Regions from separate parts of the Xenorhabdus aichiensis genome, predicted to be linked through region 2. Evidence: predicted binding sites of a transcription regulator. Region 2 holds the regulator's gene; each other region holds the start of a gene.
The links. Region 2 encodes PhoB, which activates phosphate uptake and scavenging genes when phosphate is short. Its sites were predicted from a motif close to CTGTCATAAAACTGNCNNAT; they were not measured.
Positions count from the first base shown of each region.

Region 1: pstS (phosphate ABC transporter substrate-binding protein PstS) is a predicted target of PhoB. The motif match lies at 5,495-5,514, and genes of this name have one in related genera.
Region 3: glpT (glycerol-3-phosphate transporter) is a predicted target of PhoB. The motif match lies at 2,332-2,351, and genes of this name have one in related genera.

Region 1 covers NZ_JAQRFO010000004.1:53,550-64,108, forward strand. Annotated here, with positions in the region: gene PSI22_RS03265 (pyridoxamine 5'-phosphate oxidase family protein) at 1-129, opposite strand, end outside; gene PSI22_RS03270 (Tex family protein) at 530-2,872, opposite strand; gene greB (transcription elongation factor GreB) at 3,114-3,596, shown strand; gene ompR (osmolarity response regulator transcription factor OmpR) at 3,757-4,476, shown strand; gene PSI22_RS03285 (ATP-binding protein) at 4,473-5,474, shown strand; gene pstS (phosphate ABC transporter substrate-binding protein PstS) at 5,644-6,684, shown strand; gene pstC (phosphate ABC transporter permease PstC) at 6,785-7,741, shown strand; gene pstA (phosphate ABC transporter permease PstA) at 7,728-8,654, shown strand; gene pstB (phosphate ABC transporter ATP-binding protein PstB) at 8,709-9,485, shown strand; gene phoU (phosphate signaling complex protein PhoU) at 9,504-10,220, shown strand; gene PSI22_RS03315 (ABC transporter substrate-binding protein) at 10,378-10,559, shown strand, end outside.
Region 2 covers NZ_JAQRFO010000045.1:5,514-16,072, reverse strand. Annotated here, with positions in the region: gene PSI22_RS16820 (ABC transporter substrate-binding protein) at 1-767, shown strand, start outside; gene PSI22_RS16815 (AAA family ATPase) at 933-4,613, opposite strand; gene sbcD (exonuclease subunit SbcD) at 4,632-5,846, opposite strand; gene phoB (phosphate regulon transcriptional regulator PhoB) at 6,123-6,812, shown strand; gene phoR (phosphate regulon sensor histidine kinase PhoR) at 6,874-8,187, shown strand; gene brnQ (branched-chain amino acid transport system II carrier protein) at 8,569-9,900, shown strand; gene ggt (gamma-glutamyltransferase) at 9,991-10,559, opposite strand, start outside.
Region 3 covers NZ_JAQRFO010000023.1:7,740-18,298, reverse strand. Annotated here, with positions in the region: gene PSI22_RS11650 (amino acid adenylation domain-containing protein) at 1-1,632, opposite strand, end outside; gene glpT (glycerol-3-phosphate transporter) at 2,563-3,912, shown strand; gene glpQ (glycerophosphodiester phosphodiesterase) at 4,455-5,531, shown strand; gene epmA (elongation factor P--(R)-beta-lysine ligase) at 5,619-6,596, opposite strand; gene frdA (fumarate reductase (quinol) flavoprotein subunit) at 7,448-9,244, shown strand; gene PSI22_RS11625 (succinate dehydrogenase/fumarate reductase iron-sulfur subunit) at 9,237-9,971, shown strand; gene frdC (fumarate reductase subunit FrdC) at 9,986-10,381, shown strand; gene frdD (fumarate reductase subunit FrdD) at 10,395-10,559, shown strand, end outside.

The DNA of each region.
Region 1 (10,559 bases), on a different contig from region 2:
TGGATCGTATCTTGGAATATACAGCAGTGACGCTGACCAAGGTGAGCCTGAATCAGGATGGTGAGTGGCAAGGCTGAAAAATCGTATATTGCTGAGTAAATCAAAACTGCTTTTAGCATATTTATTCATAACTTTTTCCTCAACAGAATGTATCTGTATATCAGAGCATTATGGAATTATTAATCTGTTATATTTTTATATTATTCAATAGGCTTTCATGAATATGAAATTTATTGAATGATAGATTATACGGAGTATTGGCAGGAATAGTCAGTCATAATGACTCATTCAAATTTGTTATATTAGTAATAAATTGAGTCAATTATATGAAGGCAATCGCATTTTTACTGATGGGATGAGTGGGAAGACCGTTTATTTTTCCTAATGTCATCATGTTTTGAAATAAAAATACATTTAGTGATAATTAATAACCCCGTTTTAAGTTTGTGAGTTATCTATTTGTTACGAATAAGGTCTGTTGACCCTCTAACTGGCTCAAACGAGCCAGTTAGAGGATGATTATCCCGAATTAACGCTTTTTGCCAAATGCAGCAGCCAGCGCATCACTCATGGCGCTGTTGGACAATGCCGTTGATCCCGGAGAGCGGGAAGTCTGGCGGTTTCTGTCATTACCATTGCGTTCGTTGCTATTACGCGGGTTACTGCTCTGAGAACCGCTACGACGTGCCGGAGCTTCGCCGGGTTGCTCATCAAGACGCATAGTCAATCCGATACGCTTGCGATTCAGGTCAATGTCCATCACTTTCACTTTCACGATATCGCCAGTCTTGACTACAGTATGTGGATTTTCCACAAAACGATCAGACAGTGAGGAGATATGGACTAAGCCATCCTGATGTACACCGATATCCACGAAAGCTCCGAAGTTGGTGACGTTAGTGACCGTCCCTTCCAGAATCATGCCGACGCGCAGGTCCTTCATGGTCTCGACGCCATCAGCGAAAGTCGCTGTCTTGAATTCAGGACGCGGGTCACGGCCGGGTTTTTCCAGCTCTTTCAGGATATCCGTAACGGTCGGGATGCCGAATTTATCCGTGGTAAAGTCCTGTGCCTGCAAACCACGCAGGGCGCTAGGATTGCCCATGAGTTCAGACAGGGATTGTTCGGTAGTGGCCAGGATTTTCTCGACAACCTGATAGGTTTCAGGGTGAACGGTTGAGGCATCCAGCGGGTTATCACCCTGATTGATGCGCAGGAAGCCAGCACATTGCAGGAACGCTTTTGGCCCCAGACGATTCACTTTCAACAGTTGATTACGGTTGTCGAAGCGGCCGTTTTCATCACGCCAGTTCACGATATTCTGGGCAACTGACTTGGAGAGTCCGGCGACGCGAGTCAGTAGAGCGACCGATGCGGTATTCAGGTCAACACCGACGCCATTTACACAGTCCTCAACCACGGTATCCAGCTTTTTGGCAAGCTGAGTCTGGCTGACATCGTGTTGATACTGACCAACACCGATAGATTTTGGATCGATTTTCACCAGTTCTGCCAGCGGATCTTGCAGGCGACGGGCGATGGAAACGGCACCACGCAGTGAAACATCCAAATCAGGGAATTCCAGTGCTGCCAGTTCAGAGGCGGAATAGACGGATGCGCCTGCTTCACTGACTATCACTGTCTGAGCCTTGACGTCAGGGTATTGCTTCTGGATGTTGGCAAAGAAGCGTTCCGTTTCTCGGGATGCCGTACCGTTACCAATGGCGACCAACTCGACTTGATACTTGGTGCACAGAGCGGCAACGGCAGCAGCAGCTTTGACTTCTTGCCCGGTATGCGGGTAAACGGTATCTGTGGCAATCAGCTTGCCTGTAGAGTCTACGACGGCAACTTTCACCCCTGTCCGTAACCCCGGGTCTAATCCCATCGTGGCGCGCATGCCCGCAGGGGCAGCCATCATCAGAGCGTTCAGGTTACGGGCGAAAACGTTGATCGCTTCGTCTTCGGCTTTCTCGCGTAGCGTCCCCATCAGCTCAGTTTCCAGATGCAGCAGCACCTTGATGCGCCATGTCCAGCTCACCACGGCTTTACGCCAACTGTCAGCCGGCGCGTTATTCAGCCGTAGGTTCAGATGATCGGTGATAATCTGTTCGCAATAGCTCTCTTTAGGGGCTTCCTCAAATTGAGGATCGGCATTCAGAGCCAGTTGCAGGATGCCTTCATTGCGCCCACGGAACATGGCCAGAGCGCGATGGGATGGAACGGTGGCAATCGATTCATGGTGATCAAAATAATCGCTGAACTTGGCGCCTTCCTCTTCCTTGCCTTCGACAACTTTGGCGACCAGATGCGCATTCTTCCACAGATATTCGCGCACTTTCACCAACAGAGCCGCATCTTCGGCAAAGCGTTCCATCAGGATATAACGTGCGCCATCCAGTGCAGCCTTGGTATCGGTAACGCCTTTGTCGGCATCAACATAGGCGGCTGCCGCCAGTTCTGGCGTTTGTTGCGGATCTTGCCACAGCAGGTCGGCCAGTGGCTCTAGCCCGGCTTCAATGGCAATTTGCCCACGGGTGCGGCGCTTGGGTTTATACGGTAAGTACAGATCTTCCAGTTCCGTTTTACTCTGCGTGGTATTAATCGCCTGTGCGAGCTCAACGGTTAACTTTCCCTGTTCCTCAATAGATTTCAGAATAGTCTGACGGCGGTCTGACAGTTCGCGCAGATAACCCAGGCGGCTTTCGAGTTGGCGAAGCTGAGTGTCATCTAAACCTCCGGTGGCTTCTTTACGGTAACGGGCAACAAAGGGAACGGTATTCCCCTCATCGAACAGAGTAATGGCGGCGAGGACTTGCTGTGGCTGAGCCTGTAACTCACCGGCAATGATTCGACTTAAAGATTCATTCATGGTTTGGTTTCTTCAACTTTCTTAGCGGCTGTAGATATCATCAGATATTGCACAGACAGTGCCAGATTCATCTAACATAATAATGGCATGGTTCAAACTGGCTCCATTTATACGTGCAGAGCGCGATAATTTCCAGTTTAGCGCGATATTTCGGTCATGTTGAGACAGATTTCATCGAATATCTTATGGGTTAAGATATAGTACTCCGCCATTAATCATATTTTCTCAAGTGGGTTTTTTCATGGCTAAGAGTAACTACATTACCCGAGAAGGCTGGCATGCGCTTGATCAGGAGCTGAAATATCTCTGGAAAGTCGAACGCCCCAACGTGACTCAGGCTGTTTCCGATGCTGCGGCACTGGGAGATCGTTCGGAAAATGCCGAGTACATTTATGGCAAAAAAAGATTAAGAGAAATTGACCGTCGTGTGCGATTTTTATCCAAGCGCCTTGATGCACTGCAAATTGTTGATCCTGATTCGAGACAGGAAGGCAAAGTCTTTTTTGGTGCATGGGTGAAAGTCGAAAACGAAAAAGCCGAAGAACATATTTTTCGTCTGGTGGGGCCGGATGAATTTGATCCTGCCCAAAAGTGGATTTCCATTGATTCACCTGTGGCCAGGGCGCTGCTTGGCAAGCAGGTGGATGATGAAATCACCGTCATGACTCCCAATGGTATGGCGATTTACTGGATTCTGGAGATTGGCTACCAGCCGTTGGGGTAAACCACGGAGATAAGGAGCAAGGATGGCAGGCAGAACCATAAGCAGTTGTTGATAATGCCGTAAATAGCCTTAAAATACATGCAGTTAGTCTCTACTGAAGTTTGGGGTTTCTGTGAGAGTAATGGATATGGCGGGCATGGAGCATCTTGGGAGCTGAAACATGCAAGAGAGTTATAAAATCCTTGTTGTTGATGATGATATGCGCTTGCGGGCGTTGTTGGAGCGTTATTTATCGGAGCAGGGTTTTCAAGTTCGTAGTGTAGCAAATGCAGAACAGATGGATCGCTTATTAACCAGAGAATCCATTCAATTGATTGTACTGGATTTAATGTTGCCTGGCGAAGATGGCTTATCTATCTGTCGAAGATTGAGAAGCCAGCATAACCCGATCCCCATTATCATGGTGTCAGCAAAAGGGGAGGAGGTTGACCGGATTGTTGGCCTTGAAATCGGTGCTGATGATTATCTCGTCAAGCCTTTTAACCCACGCGAACTGCTGGCCCGTATGCGGGCGGTTATGCGCCGTCAGAGCCATGAGTTACCGGGGGCACCAAGGCCGGATAATGCGGTAGTGAAGTTTGGCAAATTCAAACTCGATCTTGGAACGCGTGAAATGTTCCATGAAGATGAGCAATTGTCCCTGACCAGCGGCGAATTTTCTGTATTGAAAGTTTTGGTTTCCCATCCTCGCGAGCCATTGTCGCGGGATAAATTGATGAGTCTGGCACGGGGAAGAGAATATGGTGCAATGGAGCGCTCCATTGATGTACAGGTTTCCCGTCTGCGCCGCTTGATTGAAGAATATCCTGCCCATCCCCGTTATATTCAGACGGTCTGGGGGCTGGGATACGTTTTTGTGCCGGATGGAAGCAAGGTATGAAAAAGTTCTGGCTCTCGCTGCGTGCTTTGTTCCCCCATGTTCTGTATTTAACTTTGGTAATTGTGCTGGGCAGCCTGATGATCAGTTATCTGGCTGCCCAGAGACTGGTAGAGATGGAAAAACTCTCATTTGCCATCGTGTTCTCTTATGTCTTTGCCAGTGTTTTCACGGCTGCTTTGACTGTTTCCATCACATTCTGGTTTTACCTCCGCGCCCAGATACAGCCATTGAGAACGATGCAGAAGGCAGTGAGAAAGATGGAAAAAGGGAAAATCGTTGCACCACTCCCTGAAGCGGGAGCTCCGGCCATACGCTCGCTGATCCGGGCGTTTAATCAAATGTTGACGGGACATAAAATGCTGGAAATGGATCGCGCTAGCTTGGTGGCGGGTGTGAGCCATGACTTGCGTACGCCACTGACTCGTATACGGCTGGCGATAGAACTGATAGAAGGGAAAGAAAATTTTCTGCGGGAATCTATCAATCGTGATATTGAGGAGTGCAATGCGATTATCGATCAATTCATCGATTATCAGCGGTCTGGGCAGAATGTACCAATGTCATGTTGCGAATTGAACGGGCTGCTTGACGAAGCGATTACTGTCGAAAATGACGGTGTCGGAAATATCGAAAGTCACCTGTCAGCCAACCCCGTTTTCATTATGGCTAATCCACTGTCAATCAAGCGCGTCTTGAACAATATGTTCACTAACGCCCAACGCTATGGACAGGGATGGATTCGGGTCAGTAGTGGCGTTACGGAGAAGTCTGGCTGGTTTCAGGTGGAAGATAATGGCACAGGGATGACAGAAGAAGAGAGCGCTACTCTGTTCCAGCCCTTCACACAGGGGCAACGCGTTCACAATAATGGGGGTGCAGGCCTGGGGCTTGCCATCATCCGACGCATCGTCGATATCCATGATGGTGACATCGAAGTCGGAAAAAGCGAAAAAGGCGGGTTGTCCATGCGCGTTTATATCCCACGGGTGATGAAATAATAACGCCTCTTCAAAAGGGATTGTCATAAAAATGTCATGATTAATACATTTTACTGTCATTGAATTAACCTATTTTTCCCCTGAACCATTTTTTCAGATAAAAGCAAAGTTGTTGACGTAGTTTGACGCTTGTTTTTAATTAATGATGCGTATCCCAGCAGGAGGGAGTATGAAACCAATGCGTACCACCGTGGCGAGCATCATGGCAGCAGCACTTGCCATGACATCCCTGTCTTCGTTTGCTGCTTCCAGTCTGACGGGGGCGGGTGCGACATTCCCGGCACCGGTATATACCAAGTGGGCAGATTCCTACCAAAAAGAAACGGGCAATAAAATCAACTATCAAGGTATTGGTTCTTCGGGTGGCGTGAAACAGATTATTGCCCATACCGTTGATTTTGGTGCATCTGATGCCCCGCTTTCTCATGAAAAACTCGCGGCGGATGGCCTGTTCCAGTTTCCAACAGTGATCGGTGGCATTGTGTTGGCCGTGAATATTTCTGGCATCAAATCCGGCCAGTTGGTCTTGGATGGCAAAACCCTCGGTGACATTTATCTGGGCAATATCAAGAAATGGAATGATCCGGCGATTGCCAAACTGAACCCCGACCTCAAACTCCCTGATCAGAATATCGCCGTCATTCGCCGTGCGGATGGCTCTGGTACTTCCTTCGTCTTCACCAGCTACCTGTCCAAAGTGAACAGCCTCTGGAAGGAAAAAGTCGGGGTGGGTTCGACGGTTAAATGGCCGGCCGGCTTGGGTGGCAAGGGTAACGATGGCATTGCCGCGTTCGTCCAGCGTTTGCCCGGTTCCATCGGTTATGTCGAATACGCCTACGCGAAACAAAATAACCTCGCTTATACCAAGCTGATTTCGGCGGACGGTAAAGTCGTTGCGCCTACTGAAGCGAATTTCAGTGCTGCGGCGAAAAGGGCGGATTGGAGCAAAAGTTTCGCTCAGGATCTGACAGCCCAGAAAGGTGACAATGTGTGGCCGATCACTTCAACGACTTTTATTCTGATCCACAAACAGCAGAAAAATGCGGCGAATGGGATTGAAGTGCTGAAATTCTTCGATTGGGCTTATGAGCAGGGCGGAAAACAGGCGAAAGATCTGGATTATTCTGTCCTGCCACAAGAAGTCATTGGACAGGTACGTGCAGCATGGAAGCGCGACATAAAAGACAGCAGTGGCAAACCGCTGTACTAAATTATCTTTATATTAACCGTTGTTGAATCGGTCACTTTGATGCATCCCCCTTTGCGCCCTTTTGCTGAGGGGGAAATTAACCCAAATGAGAATTAAGCGTATGGCCGAACGTAAAACGGCACTGAAAGCACCAAGCAAAAATGGCGATATTATTTTCAGCGCACTGGTTAGACTGGCTGCGCTGATGACGTTATTTCTGCTGGGGGGCATTATCATTTCGCTGATTATTGCTGCCTGGCCGAGTATCAAGATCTTTGGTTTTAGTTTTCTATGGAACAAGGATTGGGATGCGCCGGCAGAGCAATTTGGTGCACTGGTGCCGATTTATGGCACATTGGTGACCTCACTGATTGCCCTGATTATTGCCGTTCCTGTGAGTTTTGGTATTGCCCTGTTTTTGACGGAACTGGCACCTAACTGGTTGAAACGTCCGCTGGGCGTGGCGATTGAACTACTGGCCGCGATCCCCAGTATCGTTTATGGCATGTGGGGGCTGTTTGTCTTTGCCCCGCTGTTCGCCACTTATTTCCAGCAACCTGTCGGTGATGTGCTGTCGAGTATTCCCATCGTGGGAGAACTGTTCTCCGGCCCGGCTTTTGGTATCGGCATTCTGACGGCAGGCATCATTCTCGCCATCATGATTATTCCTTATATCGCTTCCGTTATGCGTGATGTGTTTGAGCAAACGCCGGTCATGATGAAAGAATCCGCCTATGGGATCGGCTGTACAACCTGGGAAGTGATTTGGCGTATCGTCCTGCCTTACACCAAGAATGGCGTGATTGGCGGCGTCATGTTGGGGCTTGGCCGGGCGTTGGGGGAAACGATGGCTGTGACCTTTATTATCGGCAATACCTACCAACTTGACAGTCTCTCCCTCTACATGCCGGGGAATAGTATTACTTCCGCCTTGGCCAACGAATTCGCCGAAGCGGAATCCGGCCTGCATACCGCGGCATTGATGGAACTGGGGCTGATCCTGTTTGTGATCACCTTTATTGTGTTGGCGTTGTCGAAATTGATGATCCTGCGTCTGGCAAAGAATGAGGGGCGTTGAGATGACAACGGGCAATAATCATCAGCCACGTGCGGTTGGCGCGATAAATACGGCGGAGATGAACAACCGTCGCCGGATGCAGGCATGGCGCCGCCAGAAAAACCGTATTGCCCTGTTGCTGTCTATGGCAACGATGGCATTTGGCCTGTTTTGGTTGATCTGGATTTTATTCTCCACCGTCACCAAAGGCATTGATGGCATGTCGCTGGCGCTGTTTACCGAAATGACACCTCCGCCCAATACCGAAGGCGGCGGGCTGGCAAACGCCATCGTCGGCAGCGGGCTGCTGATTTTCTGGGCAACAGTGTTGGGTACGCCATTGGGTATCATGGCCGGCATCTATCTGGCGGAGTATGGCCGCCGCTCATGGCTGGCTGAAGTGATCCGTTTTATCAACGATATTCTGTTGTCGGCACCTTCGATTGTCGTCGGCTTGTTTGTTTACTCGGTGATTGTGACAAAAATGCAGCATTTCTCCGGTTGGGCAGGGGTTATCGCACTGGCGTTGCTCCAAATCCCGATTGTGATCCGCACGACCGAAAACATGCTTAAACTAGTACCGGACAACCTGCGCGAAGCCGCCTATGCGCTGGGTACACCGAAATGGAAAATGATCTCTGCCATTACGTTAAAGGCTTCGATATCCGGCATCATGACCGGTGTCTTGCTGGCGATAGCCCGTATTGCAGGGGAAACTGCGCCCTTGCTGTTTACCTCGCTTTCCAATCAATTCTGGAGCACTGATCTCAGTCAGCCGATTGCGAACCTGCCCGTTACCATCTTCAAGTTTGCCATGAGTCCCTTCTCTGACTGGCAGCAACTGGCGTGGGCGGGAGTCTTGCTGATTACCTTGTGTGTACTGCTGATCAACATTGTGGCGCGTGTGCTGTTTAAGAATAAAAAGCACGGATAGAAGCATTGATATTTTCAATATGCAATAAAAAGGCATTTAAGAGAGAAACAACTGATGAATAAGGCTAACGACATTGCAGGAAGCAAAATTCAGGTACGTGATCTGAACTTCTATTACGGCAAATTTCACGCGTTGAAAAACATCACACTGGATATTGCGCAGAATAAGGTGACAGCCTTTATCGGCCCGTCGGGGTGCGGCAAGTCCACGTTACTGCGCACTTTCAACAAAATGTATGAACTGTATGGCGAACAGCGGGCAGAAGGCGAAATTATACTGGATGGCACCAATATCCTGACGGATAAACAAGATATCGCCCTACTGCGTGCCAAAGTCGGCATGGTGTTCCAAAAACCGACGCCATTCCCGATGTCCATTTATGACAATATCGCTTTTGGTGTGCGTCTGTTTGAAAAACTGCCAAGGGCTGAAATGGATGAACGCATCCAGTGGGCGCTGACAAAAGCCGCATTGTGGAATGAGACCAAAGACAAACTGCACCAGAGTGGTTATAGCCTTTCCGGTGGTCAGCAGCAGCGTTTATGCATTGCCCGTGGTATTGCGATACGTCCGGAAGTCTTGTTGTTGGATGAACCGTGCTCGGCACTTGACCCGATCTCCACCGGACGTATTGAAGAGTTAATCAGTGAATTGAAATCGGAATATACTGTGGTGATCGTCACCCATAACATGCAGCAGGCCGCGCGCTGTTCTGATCACACTGCATTTATGTACCTCGGAGAATTGATCGAGTTCAGTGACACAGACACGCTGTTCACCACACCCAGAAAGAAACAGACTGAAGATTATATTACAGGCCGTTACGGTTGATATGGGGCCATATAGCGTATGGACAATCTGAATCACAGCAAACACATTTCCGGCCAGTTCAATGCTGAACTGGAACATATTCGCACTGAATTAATGACAATGGGCGGGCTGGTGGAAGAACAGCTCAGTAAGGCAATTCTGGCGATGCACAATCAGGACGGGGAGCTGGCTCGGCAAGTCATCGAAGATGACCATAAAGTCAATATGATGGAAGTGATGATCGATGAAGCCTGCGTCCGTATCATCGCCAAGCGCCAGCCGACCGCGAGCGATTTGCGTCTGATTATGGTGATCTCCAAGACCATTGCAGAGTTGGAACGCATTGGCGATGTTGCGGATAAAATCTGCCAGACGGCGCTGGAAAAATTCTCGCAGCAGCAGCAGCCCTTGCTGGTCAGCCTGGAATCGTTGGGACGCCATGCTATCCAGATGCTGCACGATGTACTGGATGCCTTTGCCCGTATGGATCTGGAAGAAGCCATCCGCATCTACCATGAAGATAAAAAAGTCGATCAGGAATACGAAGGCATCGTCCGCCAGTTGATGACTTACATGATGGAAGATCCTCGCACCATCCCAAGCGTTATGACCGCACTTTTTTGTGCCCGCTCTATTGAGCGCATCGGGGATCGTTGTCAGAACATTTGTGAATTTATTTTCTATTACGTCAAAGGACAGGATTTCCGTCACGTTGGCGGTGATGAACTAGAAAAGCTGCTCACCAAAGACCAATGATCTTAACTGCCTGAAACGCGGGAATTTTATTCCGGCGTTTCAGGCTTTCTTATTCCTAAAGATGATAAACATATCATTTTATATTATTTCAAGTACTATATTGAAATTGATAGCTTTTGTCGGACAATAAATATTTTATTACCAACAGGGGTGTTCAATGAAATTTCGCAATCAATCCCGCGTAGCGGCTGTTGCGCTGCTGACCAGTCTGGCATTGGTTTCTGGTGTGGCGAAGGCAGATAAACTTGATGATATTAAAAAAGCCGGTACGGTACGGATTGCGGTATTCGACAGTAACCCACCGTTTGGTTTTATCGATCCGCAAACGAAAAAACTGGC
Region 2 (10,559 bases):
AAAAAATCCCTTCTCAAGTTCATATATCACCTTATCTTAGTACGTACTATTATGCATTTAATAATAAAAAATCCCCATTTAATGATCCAAGGGTCAGAAAGGCATTGAGTCTCGCTTTGGATAGAAACATTATCGCCAATAAAATTGTCGCACAGGGGCAAATTCCGGCTTATACATTGCTTCCGAAAGGAATTGGTGGTTTCAATTTAAAACAACCTGATTATGCTTTGTGGACACAAGCTAAATGCATTGAAACAGCCAGACAGTTATTAAATGAGGCCGGTTTTAATAAAAGTAATCCCCTTAAATTTAATTTAACCTATAACACGTCAGAAATACATAAAAAAATTGCTATTGCTGCCGCCTCAATGTGGAAAAAAAATCTCGGAGTTATCGCCAAGTTACAGGCACAAGAATGGAAAGTGATGTTGGATAATGAACATGAAGGCAAATTTGATGTTGTCAGAGCGGGTTGGATTGGGGATTATAATAATCCAATGTCTTTTTTGAATATTTTCACTTCAGAAAACACTAATAATACATCATTCTATGCTAATAAGAGTTTCGATGATTTGGTGAAGAAAGCAGAAAACACCAATAATCAAGCTGATTTCCAACAGGCTACTGATCTTTTTACAGAAGATGCACCGATTATTCCGGTCTATTATTATGTTAATGCAGTATTAGTGAAACCTTATATTGGTGGATACTATTCTGATATGATGGGATTTACATTGGCGAAAGATCTTTATGTTATTAAACATTAATAAATGAAGAGCCTGTTAAGTCAGGCTCTTTCATCTTTCAAGTTGCAGCTTTGCTCTCCAATCACATAGTTATCTATGTTCTCGAAAATTCATATGGTTACCATCGTGTTGCAATTGAAGTCTATTGGGTATGGATGATTCACCAAGCCTTAAAACGATTAGCGATTAAACCCGAAATTCTGATGCCAGTCTACTGACTCCCAAGCCATTCACTTTTTCCACTTTGATCTGAACAGGAATGCGTTCTTTCATTGCTTCAACATGGCTGATGACTCCAATTGTTTTGCCTGACGAGTTCAAGTGATCCAAAGCATCCAGAGCGATATCAAGGGTTTCTGGATCAAGTGTGCCAAAGCCTTCATCGAGGAATAGGGATTCTATCTGGGTTTTGTTACTCACGAGATCAGACAGCGCCAGTGCGAGTGCCAGGCTGACGAGAAAGCTTTCGCCACCAGAGAGGGTTTTGGTATCCCGAACGGCATCCGCTTGCCAAGTATCGACGATTTGCAATTCCAGCCCTCCATCGTCTTTGCGCTGCAAATCGTAGCGCCCATGTAATTTTTCCAGTCGAATATTCGCCAGATGGATTAAGTGATCCAGAGTTAATCCTTGAGCAAAGCGGCGGAATTTAGCACCGTCTGCGGAACCAATCAGGTTATTGAGGTAACTCCAGTCATCGTAGTTTTGTTGTAAGTGGGAAATTTGTGCCAGGAGTGTTTGTTGTTTCTGCCGACGCATAGCATCACTGTTCAGTATGGTTTTGACTTCACCTTGCTGTTGATTGTTATGTTTCAATTCTTCACTAATGTTAGCTAATATCACGGATACTTGCGTCGGTTCATATTGTTTAAGTAATTGGGGCTGTGTTTCAGTATGTCGCTGTAAGGCGGTTTCTGATTCATGGTGCCGTGTTTTGGCTTGCAAATGATGCTGTGTAAGCTGCTCTTGCAATTGTTGCAGCTTTTCCCGTTGTTCAGGTTCCAGCAGGACCTGTTCAAAGGCAGATTGATCGGTAAATCCTTGTTGTTCCAATCCGCTTTGGAAAGCGCTGGCGGCAAGTTTGCATTGTGTTTCGGCGGTATTGCTGTTTCTTTCAATTTCACTAGCTGCACCAGTGAGTTGGTTCATCACGTTTTGTCGCTGTTGCAGGTGTGAAGTAGCCTGTTTGCAAGCGATGTCCAGCTCATTAGTTTTTTGCTGTAATGTCTGACGAACGGTGCTAACGGATTGTTCCCCAAATAAATGATGACGTTCCTGAGTTGTTTGTTCCAGTAACTGTTTTTGCTGCTGCTGTTTTTCGTTCAGGGCATGAAGGCGGATCGTCAGCTTAGTTTTTTGCTTCTCTAATTCATTCGATTGACTTTGCAGGGCAGCCTGTTCTTGCTGTAACTGTTGCCATCTTTCGCGTGAATCATGGTAGGTTTTTAACTCAGTTTCGCGTTGTTGCAGCCAGATTGTGACTTCTTGCAGAGAGGGCAGAGCAAAAGGCGTATGTTGTAAATCGCTGACTAATAGCTCTGTCGTGGCTGTGTATTCAGTTTTTGCCTGTCGAAGCTCTGCTGTGTTTTCTGCCAGTTGTTTTTGGTGTGAATCTAATTTGACCTTTTCCAGCTCAATAGTTTGTTCAGATGCTTTGCGCTGTTCACGATTGGCCGACAGCGCTTTTTCCGCCGCTTGATGTGCTTTTTCTGCTTGTAATAATGCTTCGTATTGTCTTTGATGCTGCTGAGCGGCAGATTGCCGTTGACCAATGAAATTGTTCACGGGTTCTGTTTCCATTGGTAATTCAGCGGCTTGTAACTGTTGGCAGTGGTGCTTCCACTGTTGCGTTGTTTCTGTCAGTTTCTCGATTAATTGAGCCGTATTTTGCTGTAATTGTTGATTATTTTGCTGTTGAATCTGCTGTTTCTGCTGTAGGGCAGAACGGTTTGTTTGTAGCTGCTCTATTTGATGACGTAGAGATTTTAAGCGTTCTTCTGACTGTGACAGGGTAATGTTCTGGTATTCGATGACTAAAGGGTGTTTTGTGGCGCCGCACAGTGGGCAGGCTTCACCTTCTTTTAACTGTGAACGCTCCTGTTCCAGGCTGGTGATCCGCTGTTCCAAACGAATTCGATCAGCAAGATCTTCATGATGCTGCTGTTTTTCCGTTAACTGTTGATCTAGTGCGCTGATCTGCATCGGCAAGGGTTCCAGTAATGCCTGATACTGTGCTGATTGGGTTTGATTGATTGAGATTGTGGTCTGTAATTGCCGGATCTGAGGCAATAATATCTCAAGTTGATTCTGTGATTTCAGTTGTTCCTGATAGTCTGATAACTGTTTTTGCAATTGTTCCGGTGGATGACTTTCCTGCAAATCAGTCAGTTGTTTTTCGGTAAGTATCAGATTGTCTTGCAGTGGCTGGTTTTGCTCTGTCTGTTTGGCTAACTCTGTATTTAATGTATTCAAGTGATGGGTTATACGAGCCAATTCAGTGCTAATCTGCTGTGTTTTTTGTGTAAATTTGGCTATCTGTATTTGCTTCTCTTTCTGACGTGAAAATAATTGCTTCCACTCAGGGAGTTTGCTGTCTAAATTACGGCAATAAGGGTGCTGATCGTCGTACGTTTCCAGCGTTTTTTGTTCATTATGCAGCGTATCTTTGCGATTTTTTGCTACTTGGTATTGGGTGGAAATTTCTGCCAGCTCACGGTTTTGCCCGGTTATTTCCTTCTCTAGGGTAAGCAGATCTTTTGATTGAGTATCAATCTTGTGATCGAGTGGCATAACCTGCTCTGAGATGAGCTTTTCCTCTTGGATTTGCTGTTGCTGGTGTTCTTCCCGCGTTTTTTCCAAATCGGTAAGCTGTTGTTGAGCTGGCTGTAACAAAGAAAGTTGTCGCTGGCGATCATGTTCTATTTTTATACGCTGTTCAGTAACTCGTTGTTTTTCGCTAAAGGCTCGGTTTTGCGCATCCCATAGTGAACGGATTTTTTCTGCGGGTTCGCTGGCGGCAAGTTGTTGTAATTGAGGTTGAGCGTCTTGTATGGTTCGCTCAGTCTGTTGCAAAAGTGCAGTGCTGCTGGTTATTGATTGTTGTAACTCATCTTGCCGGATAAGCCACTGTTCGGCAGATTGAAAAGCCTTAATCTGTTGGCTGAGTTGAGTTTCTGCCGTAATAAGTTGCTGCTGTTCGTTCTGGTATTTTTCTATTTGCTCTGGGGTTAATAACTCAATGCCGGAAGCGGTTGCCTGCTGAATATTCAGTTCAGCTTGGGCTTGTTTATGACGTTGATAAATTTCCTGAGACAGAATGCCGTAAATTTCTGTACCCGTCAGTTCTTCCAGCAAATCAGCCCGATCTTTATCATCTGCATTTAAAAATGCGGCAAAATCACCCTGTGACAGAAGTATGGATTTGGTAAAACGTTTGAAATCAAGACCGGTTATTTCAGCGATCTTTTCTTTTTTATCAGGGATCTTATCGGCTAAAATCTTGCCCGTTTTCTTGTCCGCTAATTCGCCTTTTGGAGATTGAAGTTTGCCATCAGCTTGGTTACGGGCGCGGCGCTGGCTCCAGAATGCACGATAAGCCACGCCTTTGACTTCGAATTCCACTTCTGCCAAGCACTCCGCAGTATGACGAGTCATCAACTCATTCTGGGTAGCAGAAATAGTACTGAGCCGTGGTGTTTCATGATACAGGGCAAGGCAGATGGCATCCAGCAAGGTGGTTTTTCCTGCTCCTGTTGGGCCGGTAATGGCGAATAACCCATTGCTGGCAAAAGGCTCTGCCGTAAAATCAATTTTCCATTCACCTTGCAGAGAGTTGATATTTTTCAGCCGTAAGCTAAGAATTTTCATGTGCGTGAATCCTCAATATTATTGCTGAGAAATATCATCCAGCGTTTGCTTAAACAGGGTTGTCAGGCGTTGCTTCTGGGGCTGATCTTCAATTTCAGCCAGTACCAGTCGCCGCTCGAAGACTTCATGCACGCTGAGTTCATTGAGCGTTTCTTTATTTGTCTCAGACAGGGAGATTTGGCGTGCCGCCTTTCTGCGCCGTAACAGAATGATTTCAACGGGTAGATCCGCAGTCATGGTTTGAATGCGTTTTTGGATATCAGGCAGGTAATCTTGAGTAGCGACTTCAATATCCAGCCAGACAGGACGTTCTCCTTGATATGCTTTGAACGTCTGTAATTGAGCCTCAATTTGTTGCAGATTTCCACGGATCAACTGCATTGGTTGATAACTTGGGATGGGCAAAAGAGTGACGTTATCAAATTTGTTTTCTTTAAAATCAACCAGACAGACGCTTTTTTCTTGCCCGACTTCATCAAAACTCAGGGGGATCGGGGAGCCGCTGTAACGGATATGGTCTGATTTAGCGATGATCTGTGGGCGGTGGATATGCCCTAATGCAATATAGTCAGCAGGTGGGAACGCTTGTGCGGGGAATGCGTCCAACGTACCAATGTAAATATCTCGAACAGAATCCGAAGTGGAAGCGCCCACTGTGGTCAGGTGTCCGGTTGCAATAATTGGCAATGGCTGGCCGAGTTGTTCCCGTAATGCATCGGCTTGCTGATAAAGTTGGTGATAGTGTTCAGTAATGGCATTCTGCAATGCCTGCTGTTTTTGCGTGGCTGACTGACCGGCCTGGCTGGTCATGATATCCCGTGGACGCAGGTAAGGAATGGCACAGAGAATGGCTCCCGCTTCGCCATTTTGGTTATTCAATACTTTTATCTGCTGCTGGATGTCGGCGCCTGCGCTGGCTATTACTGTCGTATTCAGACAAGAGAATAGCGATTTTGATTCATTGAGCGTGGCGACGGAATCATGGTTTCCGCCAAGAATGACCAGCTGGCAGCCAGTGGGCTGTAGCTCCACAACGAACTGGTTATAAAGCTCACGGGCATAGCTGGGAGGAGAGCCAGTATCAAAAATATCGCCGGCAATAACCAATGCATCAACCTGATGCCGTATGATTTGCTCAATAAGCCACTGCAAAAAGTGCTGATGTTCTGCGGCACGATTTTTGGTAAAGAAATATTGCCCAAGATGCCAGTCCGACGTATGAATGATTCGCATGTTTTCCTACCGTTGCCCAAGAGTCTTGCTTATCTGTTTCAAGCGCTAATTATAATGAGTGTTTGAGGTCTGTCGTGTGAAATTCTGACTTTGTTCACGAATTTTCGAGCGGGTTCGCAATCATAATGAAATATGACAAAGCACTCATAAACTCTATGCAAAATAGATTGCAGTTTGAGAATTGAGAAATAGGATTTTCATAAATTTGTCATAAAATTGACTCATAATGACTTAAAGTGAATATTGCTGACTTCAATAATATTAATGGGATTAACCATGGCTAAACGCATTTTGGTAGTTGAAGATGAAGTCCAGATTCGTGAAATGGTTTGTTTGGTGTTGGAACAAAACGGCTATCAGACCTTTGAAGCAGAAGACTATGATGTTGCTGTCGGGCGCTTGTCGGAGCCTTATCCCGATTTGGTGTTATTGGATTGGATGCTTCCCGGAGGTTCAGGAATACAGCTTATTAAGCAGATGAAGCGTGATAGCAGCACCAGAGATATTCCTGTCATGATGGTAACGGCTCGTGGAGAAGAGGAAGATCGCGTTCGTGGTCTTGATGTCGGAGCTGATGACTATATCACTAAGCCTTTCTCTCCCAAGGAATTGGTTGCCCGTATCAAAGCGGTTCTGCGCCGCACTTCTCCCATGTCGGCGGAAGATATTATCAATATGGATGGGCTGATACTGGACTCTTCCTCCCACCGTGTTTCCAGCCAGGGGCAAAATGTGGAAATAGGGCCAACGGAATTCAAGCTGCTCCATTTTTTCATGACGCATCCAGAACGTGTTTATAGTCGTGAGCAATTGCTCAATTATGTGTGGGGCACCAATGTCTATGTGGAAGATCGCACCGTTGATGTGCATATCCGGCGTTTGCGCAAAGCGTTGGAAGTAGGGAGACACGATAGAATGGTGCAGACGGTTCGTGGTACAGGGTATCGCTTTTCTACTCGTTATTAATGCATCTGTTTTTCGTTGGTGCTGATTGGCAATAATCTATTTTCATGCCGGAGAGAATTACGTGCTTGAGCGTTTATCCTGGAAGAAGTTGGTATTGGGGCTTGTTCTTTTTTGTCTGCCTGCGGTCATTTTGTCTTTCTTTATCGGATATTTACCGTGGCTGCTGGTTATTGCGTTATTTCTGGCACTGGTATGGCATGGCTACAATTTATTGAAATTATCTGACTGGTTATGGCTGGATCGCAGTATGTTACCCCCAGCGGGGCGGGGCGGATGGGAGCCAATCTTTTACGGCATTTATCAGTTGCAGCAGCGTAACCGTAAGCGGCGCCGGGAACTGGCATTATTGATCAAGCGCTTTCGCAGCGGCGCTGAGTCATTGCCGGATGCGATTGTGATGATGACGACGGAAGGCAATATTTTCTGGTGTAATCGTCTTGCCCAGCATTTGCTAGGCTTCCGCTGGCCAGAGGATAATGGTCAGCATATCTTCAATTTGCTTCGTTACCCAGATTTTAGTCGCTATGTTACGGCAGGCCACTTTTCCCGTCCTTTATCTATTGAGTTGAATAATGGTCGTATGGTGGAATTTCGGGTGATGCCTTATTCAGAAGAGCTGCTATTGATGGTTGCCCGTGATATTACGCAAAAACGACTGTTGGAAAATGCCCGCCGAGATTTTTTCGCTAATGTCAGCCATGAGTTAAGAACGCCACTAACGGTACTGCAAGGCTATCTGGAGATGATGCAGGAGCAGGAGCTGAATGATAGAACAAACCAGAAGGTGCTCGGTACGATGCAGGAGCAGGTGCGGAGAATGGACGGCTTGGTGAAGCAATTATTACATCTCTCCAGAATTGAAGCCGGGCCGCAAGTGGACATGAACGAGGTGGTTGATGTACCCGGCTTATTGGTGTTGTTGCAGCAGGAAGCGTTGGCATTGGCGAATAACCAGCAGGATATCGTGTTTAATATTGATGAAAAATTGAAAGTTTTCGGCAACGAAGAACAACTGCGAAGCGCCATGTCGAATCTGGTTTATAACGCTGTCAATCATACTCCGCCGGGAACGCGTATTGAGGTTAGCTGGAGTAAATCGTCTCAGGGAGCATGGTTTAAAGTACAGGATAATGGTTTGGGGATCAGTGCAGAACATTTACCGCGCCTGACCGAACGTTTTTATCGTGTTGACCGTGCCCGTTCGCGGCAAACTGGGGGAAGCGGGTTGGGGCTGGCGATAGTGAAACATGCACTGCATCATTACAATACCCAGCTTGAGGTTTCGAGTACGGTGGGAAAAGGTTCCACATTCAGTTTTTTATTGTCTCCCGGGCTTATTGTTTCTGCCAAACCGAATTTAATTAAAAAACAATAAGTTTAATATAATATAGTGGTAAACGATGCAGACAGAAAAATGATTTATTAATCAATATGAACAAAAAAAGTGCAAATCATATAGTGTGTATTCAATGATAGATAATAAGAATGACTGCTTTTAAATATTACTTTAGTATATTGTACTGCTTTTTGGTTTGATGCTTGCCTTTTGGCGCTATAAAAGTTTTACTTGTGGGCAGTTGTTGGCGATTCTAGCTGTAATTACCACTATCATTCTGTATTTCCCGATTATCAGTGAATATTACGTTGATCACTTATTGTCAAATCAGAATCCGGTTTCGCCAGTGAAAATTCAAGTATTTGCAATACTGACTATTGCACATGCAATTCTTTTGACAACAATATATTAACAATCATTATGGCATACCGTTTATCATCTAAGGATATTTGGGCATTAGGCTTTATGACTTTTGCCTTGTTCGTAGGCGCGGGGAACATCATTTTTCCGCCCATGGTTGGCTTGCAGGCTGGTGAGAATGTTTGGATCGCTGCGCTAGGTTTTTTGCTTACGGCTGTTGGTCTACCGGTCATCACTGTGATTGCTTTGGCGAAAGTCGGTGGCGGGATTGAAGCGCTAAGTTCCCCTATCGGTAAAACAGCAGGTTTGATACTGGCTACTGTTTGCTATATGGCTGTTGGCCCTTTATTTGCAATACCTAGAACTGCAACTGTTTCCTTTGAGGTCGGGATTGCTCCGCTAATGGGCTCTGGCAAACTTCCGTTGTTCATCTATAGTGTCGTTTATTTTTCACTGGTGATCTTGGTTTCTCTGTATCCGGGGAAATTACTGGACAGTGTTGGGCGCGTGCTGGCTCCGATCAAAATTCTGGCACTGGGCATTTTAGGCATTGCTGCGGTGTTGTGGCCAGCAAGTGATCCCATCCCTGCCATTCAAACTTATAAAGAAATTCCGTTCTCAAATGGTTTTGTGAATGGCTATTTAACGATGGATACACTGGGTGCTATGGTATTCGGCATTGTTATTGTCAATGCAGCGCGCTCCAGAGGTATTGAATCTTCTTCACTGTTGACTCGCTATACGATGTGGGCAGGTCTGATTGCAGGGTTGGGCTTGGTACTGGTATATCTATCTCTGTTCAAGCTGGGAGAAAGTAGTGGCACATTGGTGCCGAAGGCTGAAAATGGTGCAGTGATTCTGCATGCTTATGTACAGAATGTCTTTGGCGGTTATGGCAGCTTCTTCCTTGCAGTGTTGATTTTCGTTGCCTGCATGGTAACTGCGGTTGGTTTGACCTGTGCTTGTGCTGAATTTTTCAGCCGTTATTTGTCATTGTCTTATCGTGCGCTGGTTTTCATCCTCGGAACCTTCTCTATGTTGGTCTCTAATCTTGGATTAGACCACTTGATTAAATTCTCTATTCCGGTACTGACAGCAATTTATCCGCCTTGTATTGCGCTGATCCTGTTGAGCTTCACAGTACGCTGGTGGAATAATGTTACTCGCATTCTGGCGCCTGCTATGGTAGTTAGCCTGCTGTTTGGGGTTTTGGATGCGGCGAAATCGTCTGAGTATCTGTCTCACTTACTACCAGCATGGGCAATTCATCTGCCGTTGGCAGATAAAGGGCTGGCATGGTTGTTGCCAACGGTACTAGCTGTGGTTGTGTGTGCTCTCTATGATCTCATTGTGGGAGAAAGTAAAGTCCCAAAGCGTGAAGTGCAGAGATAGCCTGAGACCTGTAAAAAGGGTGAGCATATCAAACGGCTCACCCTTGTTTTTTACATCGATTTGTTTATATAAACCTTTTACACTGCTTTTTTAGTAGCCAATGGCTGCACCAGCAGGTCGCCGGACATCGTTGGAGCCATAGATATAGCCTTCACGAACCACGCCTGATACCGCTGAGTCATTGCCTGATGAGTTGGTGGGAGAGACACCGACAGCGCCCGGCAATCCAATCATGATCAGTTCCGCCGCGCCCCACGGTGTCTGTTCTACCATTTTGTAATCCATTTTTTCCAGCACATTCAGGGTATCTTTCGAAAGGCCACGCTGTTCATAGTAGACTTCATCAGGCAGCCATTGATGGTGAATGCGCGGGCTGTTGACGGCTTCTTGCGGTGGCATGCCAAAATCAAGGATATTCAAGGCAGTCTGTAAGGTGATGGAGATAATCCGTGATCCACCTGGAGAACCCAATACCAGAAAGATTTTGTTATCTTTGGTCACGAGTGTTGGGCTCATCGATGATAGTGGGCGCTTACCGGGGGCGATGGAATTGGTCGCTCCCTGAACAAGCCCATACAGGTTTTTCTCACCAATTTTGGTCGTGAAATCATCCATTTCATCGTTGAGGAAAAAGCCGGTTCCCGGTGCAATCACGACGG
Region 3 (10,559 bases), on a different contig from region 2:
GTCATAGCTGGCATTCAACCGCTCTGCGACTTCGTCTAACCGTTTTCTATCGCGTTTGCCACTGCTTGTCAGTGGGATATAAGGGATACGATAATATTCGGCAGGTATCCAGGCTTCGTGCAGAATTTCCCTGAGTGAAACCTGAGTTTCATGTACCCACTCTTCGGGTACAACCCTATTGGGATCGAACAGTACAAACGCCTGAATCTTGGCAAGATCGCCACTGCCGACAACACGGATAATCGTATCCTGTACGCCATTTTGTTTTCTTAATGCGGTTTCAATCTCGCCCAACTCGATTCGATATCCACGCACCTTCACCTGATCATCCTGCCTTCCCATATAAATGAGAGAGCCATCTTCAAGCATACGTGCCATATCTCCGGTCAAATATGCTCTTTTACCTTTTTGTGTCATATCGGGGACGTATCGTTTGGCCGTTTCGGTTGGGTTATTGCGATATCCAGCCGTCACCCCAAGCCCACCGATAAGGATTTCACCGACCGTTCCTTTCGGCACCGGCCGCAAATATTTGTCTACAATGGTGATGGTTGTGCCGGGGATCGGCCCACCCAATTGAACCTTATCTCCTTTTCTCATACGAAATGCTGTTGACCAGATAGTGGTTTCGGTTGGGCCATAGAGATTCCATAAAGTGCCACCGGATGCCGTTAGTTGATCAGCCAGATCCTGTGACAACGCCTCTCCCCCACAAATCATGCTCATCTCTGAACGCGGTTTCCAGCCAGCATTCAAGGCCATTAACCAAGTGACCGGCGTCGCTTGTGCAAAAGTGAATTGAGGATCAGACAGCGTTTGTGACAACGCCTGCGCATCACGCTGAGTATCGATTGATGTAATGTAGATACTGCCGCCATGAACGACAGTCAGTAGTAATTCCACCAATGAGATATCAAAAGAAAAGGTCGTCAGGGCAAGCATACAATCATGCTGATTGACTGACAGTAACTTGCCTAATGCACACAGGCAGGCAGCCAGATTGTCATGCTGCACCTGTACCGCTTTTGGCAATCCAGTAGAGCCAGAAGTGAACATCACATAAGCCGGGTGATCACCCAATACAGGCATATCGATGTTTTCTGTTATTTCATCATTAATTATTTCACTGGTGTTATTCAGGAGGGTGTGCAAAGGGATTAATGTTGATGCCTTCAGCCCCGCAGATACCGTATCATCCGATACGAGAACACTTTCCGACAGGCTGGCGAGAATATCATTCAGACGTTTTTCTGGCATCATCGTATTGAGGGGAATATATACCGCCCCAATTCGCCAAACCGCCAGCATAGTAACAAACCACGGAATTCCCCGTTCGGCAGCAATGGCAACGTTGCTCCCCATTTTAACACCGTACTGATACAAAATATTTGCTGCATTTTCAACACGCTGCTGTAATTCACCAAATGCCAAGATTTCATAGGGATCAGAAACCGCAATGTCATTCGGTATCGTTTTCGCCAGTTTTGCCAAGCGAGATGGCACGTTATCAAACCAGGGTTCAAGTGTTGCTATCCTATGACTGATATTATTACTATTAATATTGTCATCGGGTGAAGATGTTTGCTCAGTGAATGCTGTGTGTAATATTGCCTTGTGTGTGTGTGTATTCATAATGATGTTCTCTTTCTGTCTTCCATTTTATTTCATCACTTTTTATGATGAATGGAGACATCAATGCTGTTAGTCGTTAACATTCAGTTTTCGCCTACACTCAGCTATTGCAAATACCTTATGTCGACATTCAACTGAATAGGAAAAATAAATTGCATAAAATTTCATGCTAATTTAATAATTTTATTAACTAATATTATTTTGTAATCTTTAATTAATTAACCTAAAAATAAAGAGGTTATTTATTGGCTAACAGAGTGTATTACGCCTTATACAATCTAGTATAGCTTTGATATTATTATATTATTTAACAAAATAGAGATTCAAAGCCTCATGATAACTGACATCATGAATATGAATAACTATTTAGAGTAATATCTACTATTTTGAATTATAAATTCAAACACTTTATTTGTAATTGCGTTATAAAAAACGCCAAACATGTAAATAAAAATAAACGACACAGCTAAACAGAGGCATTATTGAAATAGTGATCATTCGTTAAAATCCCGACGATAAATGTCACACTTTATTTATGAATTTATGTCTGTATGATTTTATTAAAATATAATTTCATATTTTTACAACTTTATATTTACTGAGTATTAACCCCTGCCAATAATATGGATTAATTTTAAAAAAAGAACATAAACGAACTTTAAACGCTCACAAATAACAAGCAAAGCGCTTTATTGTGACATGCGTCACTATAATATCAGTAAATTATATTTCAAAACTCTAACAAATCACTCAAAATTGCGGTCTTTGCGAAATCATATCTACAGGTCAGCGATACATCACAGATATAGCATATTGTTTTGGCTATTATTTCCTTCTATATAGAAAATAGTTAATGAGAATTCTTCGTTTAACATCATCATCGCTCAGAGATGGTCATTCGCTAACACCAAAAGTCATGTGGAGACAAACATGTTAAGTATTTTTAGACCGGCACCCCACAAAGCCCGGCTGCCCGCGCAAGAAATAGATCCACTCTATCGTCGCTTTCGCTGGCAAATTTTCATGGGGATCTTCTTTGGGTATGCGGCTTACTATTTAGTAAGGAAAAATTTTGGACTGGCAATGCCTCACTTAGCGGAACAAGGTTTTTCCAAAGGTGATCTTGGCTTCGCTTTGTCAGGGATTTCGATTGCATACGGTATCTCAAAATTTATCATGGGTTCCGTTTCTGATCGTTCCAATCCACGTGTTTTCTTACCTGCCGGCTTGATACTCGCAGCAGCAGTGATGCTGTTTATGGGTTTCGTGCCGTGGGCAACTTCCAGCATTGCCATCATGTTTGTCCTGCTATTTCTGTGCGGCTGGTTCCAGGGCATGGGCTGGCCTCCCTGCGGCCGTACTATGGTTCATTGGTGGTCACAGAAAGAGCGTGGTGGGATCGTTTCTATCTGGAACTGTGCGCATAACGTTGGTGGCGGCTTGCCTCCGTTACTGTTCATGCTGGGTATGGCGTGGTTTCAGGACTGGAAAGCCGCATTTTATATGCCTGCATTTGCCGCCATCCTTGTCGCAATTATCGTATTTTCCTTGATGCGCGATACTCCACAATCCTGTGGTTTACCGCCGATCGAAGAGTACAAAAACGATTATCCGCCTGACTATACGGACAAAAATGAAAAGGAATTGACTGCAAAAGAGATTTTTTTGCAGTACATTCTGCCTAACAAATTGCTGTGGATGATCGCGATTGCCAACGTATTCGTTTATCTGCTGCGCTACGGTATCCTCGACTGGTCACCAACATACCTGAAAGAAGTGAAGCACTTTGCTATGGATAAATCGTCCTGGGCTTACTTCCTCTACGAATATGCAGGTATTCCCGGTACGCTGCTGTGTGGATGGATGTCTGACAAAGTGTTCAGGGGCAACCGTGGTGCCACTGGCGTATTCTTTATGACACTGGTGACTATCGCCACCATCGTATTCTGGTTGAACCCGGCGGGTAACCCAAATATCGATATGCTCTGCATGCTGGTTATCGGCTTCCTGATTTACGGCCCAGTGATGCTAATTGGCCTGCACGCTCTTGAACTGGCACCGAAAAAAGCAGCGGGAACAGCGGCAGGCTTTACCGGTTTGTTTGGCTACCTCGGTGGTTCGGTTGCCGCCAGTATCATTGTCGGTTATACCGTTGACTTCTTCGGTTGGGACGGCGGATTCATGGTCATGATCGGCGGCAGTGCCCTGTCCGTCGTTCTGCTGTTGTTTGTCATGTTAAGCGAGAGTAAACATAAGCAGGAAATCGCTCGTAATAGCTAGCCAGTAAATTACCGTCACACAAACGGTAATTACACGTAAAATTGACCGCAGTATCATTGTTAATACTGCGGTTACTTGAAAGATTAATTGCCAAATCCAACTGACTTAACTAATTCATTGTTTCTTATTACAGGTTTACTTATTCACGTCGTATTTGGTTAAATATATTACTGATTTTTACTTTATATATTTTCTCTTCATGGCCATAATCATTTTATTTCCAAGTAGTTATTTAGATTAAACATTTATAAAACCAAACCAAATCTATGACATTATTAGTTTACCTATTTATATATCGTATTGAATCAAAAATACAACATCAACAGCACGTTTAAAGAATGAACATTACTGTCATAAAACTGTGACATACCACTGATAAAATCAGTATTCAGCATTGTGTTATGTCGTTATTTTATATAAAAAGCTGCATTGAATAATCATCATATTCTTCTTGCTGTTTTAAAAAAACAAGCTAAAAAAATAACATCATTTTTATTTAAGATTTTTATTACTATACATTACTATAAATGTGGAGAACCCCAATGCAAACCCCTATCAAAACCATCATGGCAGGCCTGCTGTTAGCGTCGTCGATGTCCGGTATTGCACATGCCGCAGATAAGATTGTGATCGCCCATCGCGGAGCCAGCGGCTATCTGCCTGAGCACACACTGCCTGCCAAAGCCATGGCCTATGCACAAGGTGCTGATTATCTGGAACAAGATCTCGTCATGACCCAAGATAATGAACTCATCGTGCTGCATGATCATTATCTTGACCGCGTAACAGATGTGGCAGAGCGCTTTCCAAACCGTGCCCGTGCTGATGGCCGTTACTATGCTATTGATTTTACCTTACCGGAAATTAAGTCCCTGAAATTTACCGAAGGTTTTGATATCAAGGAGGGTAAGAGAGTACAAAGCTATCCCGGACGTTTCCCAATGGGGAAATCAGATTTCCGCATTCATACTTTTCAGGAAGAAATTGAGTTTATTCAAGGTATGAACAAATCTACTGGCAAGAACATGGGTATCTACCCTGAAATCAAAGCTCCATGGTTCCACCGCCAGGAAGGTAAAGATATCACCGCCAAGGTACTGGAAGTCCTGAAACAATACGGCTACACCAAAAAGAGCGATAAAGTTTATCTGCAATGCTTTGATGCCAATGAACTGAAACGCATCAAACATGAGCTGGAACCGAAAATGGGCATGGATCTGAAGTTGATACAGCTCATCGCTTACACCGACTGGAAAGAAACTTATGAGCAGAAACAAGATGGCTCATGGGTGAATTATAGTTATGACTGGATGTTTAAACCGGGTGCCATGAAAGAAGTGGCAAAATATGCCGATGGCATTGGCCCTGATTACCATATGCTCATCTCCGATGATTCCACACCAAGCAACATTAAGCTGACAGGTCTGGTGAAAGAAGCCCATATGAGCCATTTGGCCGTTCATCCATACACTATCCGTGTCGATCAACTGCCAAAATATGCCACCAGCGGTAATCAATTATTCGATATCGTTTTCGATAAAGCCAATGTTGATGGTGCTTTCACCGATTTCCCTGATTTAGCCGTGAAATTTCTGGAAAAACGCCACGAACATAAATAATCAACACTAGCAATGAAGGGGCAGCCAGAAGCTGCGCCTTTAGCAATAAAATCGTTGGATTAAAACCCCCTGACGCCAATAGTTGCGTCAGGAGATCCCGACCGGAAAAGCAATCACTTCACTGATCCGTTCAGCGCCCAGCGCAAGCATGATCAGGCGATCCACTCCCAAAGCGACTCCGGCACATTCAGGCATCCCGTGTTCAAGGGCTTTAAGCAGATGTTCATCAATCGGCATAACCGGCAATCCCATCGCTTCACGCTTACGATTATCCTGCACGAAACGCAGGCGCTGTTCATGGCTGTCAGTCAGTTCACGAAAGCCATTCGCCAGTTCCATGCCTTTGAAATAGACTTCAAAACGCTCTGCAACACGGTGATCTTCCTTGCTGATTTCAGCCAAAGACGCTTGTGAAGCCGGGAAGTGATAAATAAATGTCGGTTTTTCAAGCCCGATATGCGTTTCAACGCCCATAGTGAAAAGCAGTTGCAACAAGGTATCCCGATCTTCTTCCTGATCAGCGATATTGCTGAGATCGAGCTTCGCTGCCACTTCACGCAGTTTTTCTTTACTCGCGGTAAGCGGGTCAATCTCCAGATAGCGAATGAACGCCTGCTGGTAAGAAAGGGATTCTGCACTTTCGCAATCTAAGATCTGCTGTAACAGATCATCCACTTCATTCATCAAGCGGTACATGTCGTAATGTGGACGATACCATTCCAACATGGTGAACTCAGGATTATGGTGACGGCCCGCTTCTTCATTACGGAAACTGCGACCCATCTGATAAATGGAACCACTTCCTGCTGTCAAAAGACGCTTCATGTGGTATTCGGGGCTAGTCATCAGATACAGAGTCAAGCCATCCGCCGCTCCCGGCCCGACAAACCGTGTCTGGAAAGGCACAAGATGGATGTCAGTGATGGTCGCCTGACTCATGGCAGGGGTTTCAACCTCCAACACCCCACGATCTGCGAAAAAGCGCCGTATCTCCGCAAGAATCTTCGCCCTTTTCAATAAATTGGCGATAGGGGCACTTGGCTGCCAATCCGCGACTTCATTCATGTTCCAATGACTCCAAAACAAAACAAAACGCGCAGTTTACTCATATCAAGTCCACTAGACAAATTTTCAACATCAGATTAGTGAATATCATTTTTACTTGCCACTCTCCGCTATACCAGTGAACAGAATACCCCTGTCCTATATGTGGAAAATAGCAGGACATAAAAAATAAAATTTGATAAACATTAAGCCAAAATTTATACGCTATGAATTGCAATACTGCTGTGAGAACAATATCAAAAAAATCATAAAGTTCGGATTAATTGACTTTCTATAACGAAACATTAATTAATGATTTTGATAAAAATATTTAATTAAAAAACAATCCAAAATTATTATTAATATAATGTTTTCTGTACAAAAAACAAAAATAACCGCCAGAAAAACCCCAAGAAATTAATCTAATTTTCTATTGTCGAAAATAAAAAGTAATACTATTTTCTGGAAATAAGAAGATCGCTATCGTAGCATTATTCCAGATAGTATTAACAAATATTTCATAATGATTTTACTTATATTTATAATAAGAATAATTTCCTATATAAATAATTTAAAAAACCACAGAAGAATGATCTAGATCACATTATTTCGGCAAAATCCCACAAAATCCGCATTTATATCAAATTTACTCTCTTTACAATTGGCTATACTTAATCCATACAAAAAGTAACAGATAGTGACCCTAAATCGTTAAAGCATAACAAATTATCAATAACACTCGCTTAAACAAGAAAAATTATCACTGTGAAATAACACAGATAAAGAAAGTGACGAGTGATAACGCATGGGGTCCTTTAGCCGATTTTAACTCATTTTATTTGAACCACCCACTTGAACAATGGAGAAGCGCAGTGCAAACCTTCAATGCCGATCTAGCCATTATCGGAGCCGGGGGCGCAGGCCTACGGGCAGCCATCGCCGCTGCTGAAACCAATCCCCAGCTCAAGATTGCCCTGATCTCAAAAGTTTATCCCATGCGCAGCCACACCGTGGCCGCAGAAGGTGGATCAGCCGCCGTCACTCAATCCCATGACTCCTATGACTTTCACTTCAATGACACCGTGTCGGGTGGCGACTGGTTATGTGAACAAGATGTGGTTGAGTATTTCGTCAAACACTGCCCGACAGAAATGATCCAGCTGGAGCAATGGGGCTGTCCCTGGAGCCGCAAGGAAGACGGTTCCGTGAACGTGCGTCGTTTCGGCGGCATGAAAATCGAACGGACATGGTTTGCCGCAGATAAAACCGGCTTTCATATGCTCCATACTCTGTTCCAGACTTCCCTGAAATACCCACAAATACAACGCTTTGATGAGCACTTTGTGCTCGATATTCTGATAGATGAAGGTCAGGTGCGCGGTTTGGTGGCACTGAATATGATGGAAGGAACGAAAGTTCAGATCCGTGCCAATGCGGTCATTATGGCAACGGGCGGGGCAGGACGCGTATACCGTTACAATACCAATGGCGGCATTGTCACGGGAGATGGCATGGGAATGGCATACCGCCACGGCATACCACTGCGTGATATGGAGTTTGTACAATATCACCCAACTGGCCTGCCGGGTTCTGGTATTTTGATGACAGAAGGCTGTCGTGGTGAAGGTGGCATACTGGTGAACAAAGATGGCTACCGCTATCTACAGGATTATGGGATGGGGCCAGAGACGCCCCTTGGCCACCCCGAAAACAAATATATGGAACTGGGGCCGCGAGACAAAGTTTCTCAGGCTTTCTGGCATGAATGGCAGGCAGGCCGGACTATCGCGACGCCGCGTGGTGATGTGGTTCATCTGGATCTGCGCCATTTAGGTGAGAAAAAACTGCTCGAACGCTTGCCATTCATCTGTGAGTTGGCAAAAGCCTATGTCGGTGTTGATCCGGTTAAAGAACCGATTCCTGTTCGCCCAACGGCACATTACACCATGGGCGGAATCGAAACTAACCCGCAGTGTGAAACCCGCATCAAAGGGCTGTTTGCTATTGGCGAATGCTCTTCCGTCGGCCTGCATGGGGCAAACCGCCTCGGTTCCAATTCACTGGCAGAACTGGTGGTATTTGGCCGTTTGGCAGGTGAAGAAGCCGTCAAACATATTCAACAAGCCACACCTGCCAATGAAAACGCGCTGGATGCACAAACCCGCGATATCGAAGATAAACTCAACAAACTGCTGAATCAGAAAGGCGGTGAGCGCTGGGCGAAAATCCGTGATGAACTGGGTACTTCAATGGAAGAAGGCTGCGGGATTTACCGTACTCCAGAGCTGATGCAGAAAACCATGGATAAAATTGCGGAGCTGAAGGAACGCTTCAAGCATATCGAAATCACTGACCGTTCCAGCGTGTTCAATACTGATCTGCTCTACACGATTGAACTGGGCTTTGGTCTGGATGTCGCTGAATGTATGGCGCATTCCGCCATGCACCGCAAAGAGTCCCGTGGAGCCCACCAGCGCCTTGATGCAGGTTGTACAGAGCGTGATGATGAGAATTTCTTGAAGCATACGCTGGCGTTCTATAACCCAGAAGGTGCACCACGTTTGGAGTACAGTGATGTGAAAATCACTAAATCCAAACCCGCGAAGCGGGTCTATGGTGGTGAAGCCGCAGCACAAGAGAAACAACAGAAGGAGCAGGCGAATGACTGAGATGAAAAACCTGAAAATGGAAGTCATGCGCTATAACCCGGAAATCGACAGCGAACCTCATTTCGTCACCTACGAGGTGCCTTATGATGAGCAAACCTCCTTGCTGGATGCGTTAGGCTACATTAAGGACAATCTGGCTCCCGATCTGTCTTACCGCTGGTCTTGCCGCATGGCGATCTGCGGTTCCTGCGGCATGATGGTAAACCGAGTGCCAAAACTGGCATGCAAAATCTTTCTGCGCGATTATCCGCAAGGGATGAAAATTGAAGCGCTCGGCAACTTCCCCATTGAACGAGACTTAGTTGTCGATATGACTCACTTTATTGAGAGTCTGGAAGCTATCAAGCCTTATATCATTGGCAATGATCGCAAGCCCGCTGATGGCCCGAATGTGCAAACACCTGCACAAATGGCGAAATATCACCAGTTTTCAGGCTGTATCAACTGCGGCCTGTGCTATGCCGCCTGCCCGCAGTTCGGCCTGAATCCTGAATTTATCGGCCCTGCCGCAGTCACGCTGGCACACCGTTATAACCTTGATAGCCGCGACCACGGCAAGAAAGAGCGTATGCCTCAGATCAACAGTGACAATGGCGTGTGGTCTTGTACTTTTGTCGGTTACTGCTCTGAAGTTTGCCCGAAACACGTCGATCCGGCGGGTGCCATTCAACAGAGCAAAGCAGAAAGTGCCAAAGATTTCCTTATCTCCATGCTGAAACCACAATAAGGGAGGAGAGAGTAATGACGACTAAACGTAAACCTTATGTGCGCGGTATGGAATCCCATTGGTGGCATAAATTAGGCTTCTATCGTTTTTATATGATACGCGAAGGCACTGCCATTCCCGCCATTTGGTTCAGCCTGCTGGTGCTCTATGGTCTGTTTGCCCTGAAAGATGGCTCAGAAAGTTGGGCGGGTTTTATCTCTTTTCTACAACATCCGGCGGTACTGGTGATTAATATCATCACCTTGCTGGCGACCTTGCTGCATACGAAAACGTGGTTTGAACTGGCTCCGAAAGCGCTCAATATCATTGTCAAAAATGAAAAAATGTCACCAGAGCCGATTATCAAACTATTGTGGGCGATCACTATCATTGCCACCGCCGTGATTCTCGGCGTTGCACTATTTTACTAACCCCTAGGAGGATCTGATGAATCAACGACCTAAGCGTTCCGATGAACCGATTTTCTGGGGTCTATTTGGTGCCGGTGGCATGTGGAGCGCCATTGTTGGTCCGGCGATGGTTCTGCTGCTGGGCTTTCTGATCCCGTTGGGATTGGCACCGGAAGCACTCTCTTATGATCGTGTTCTG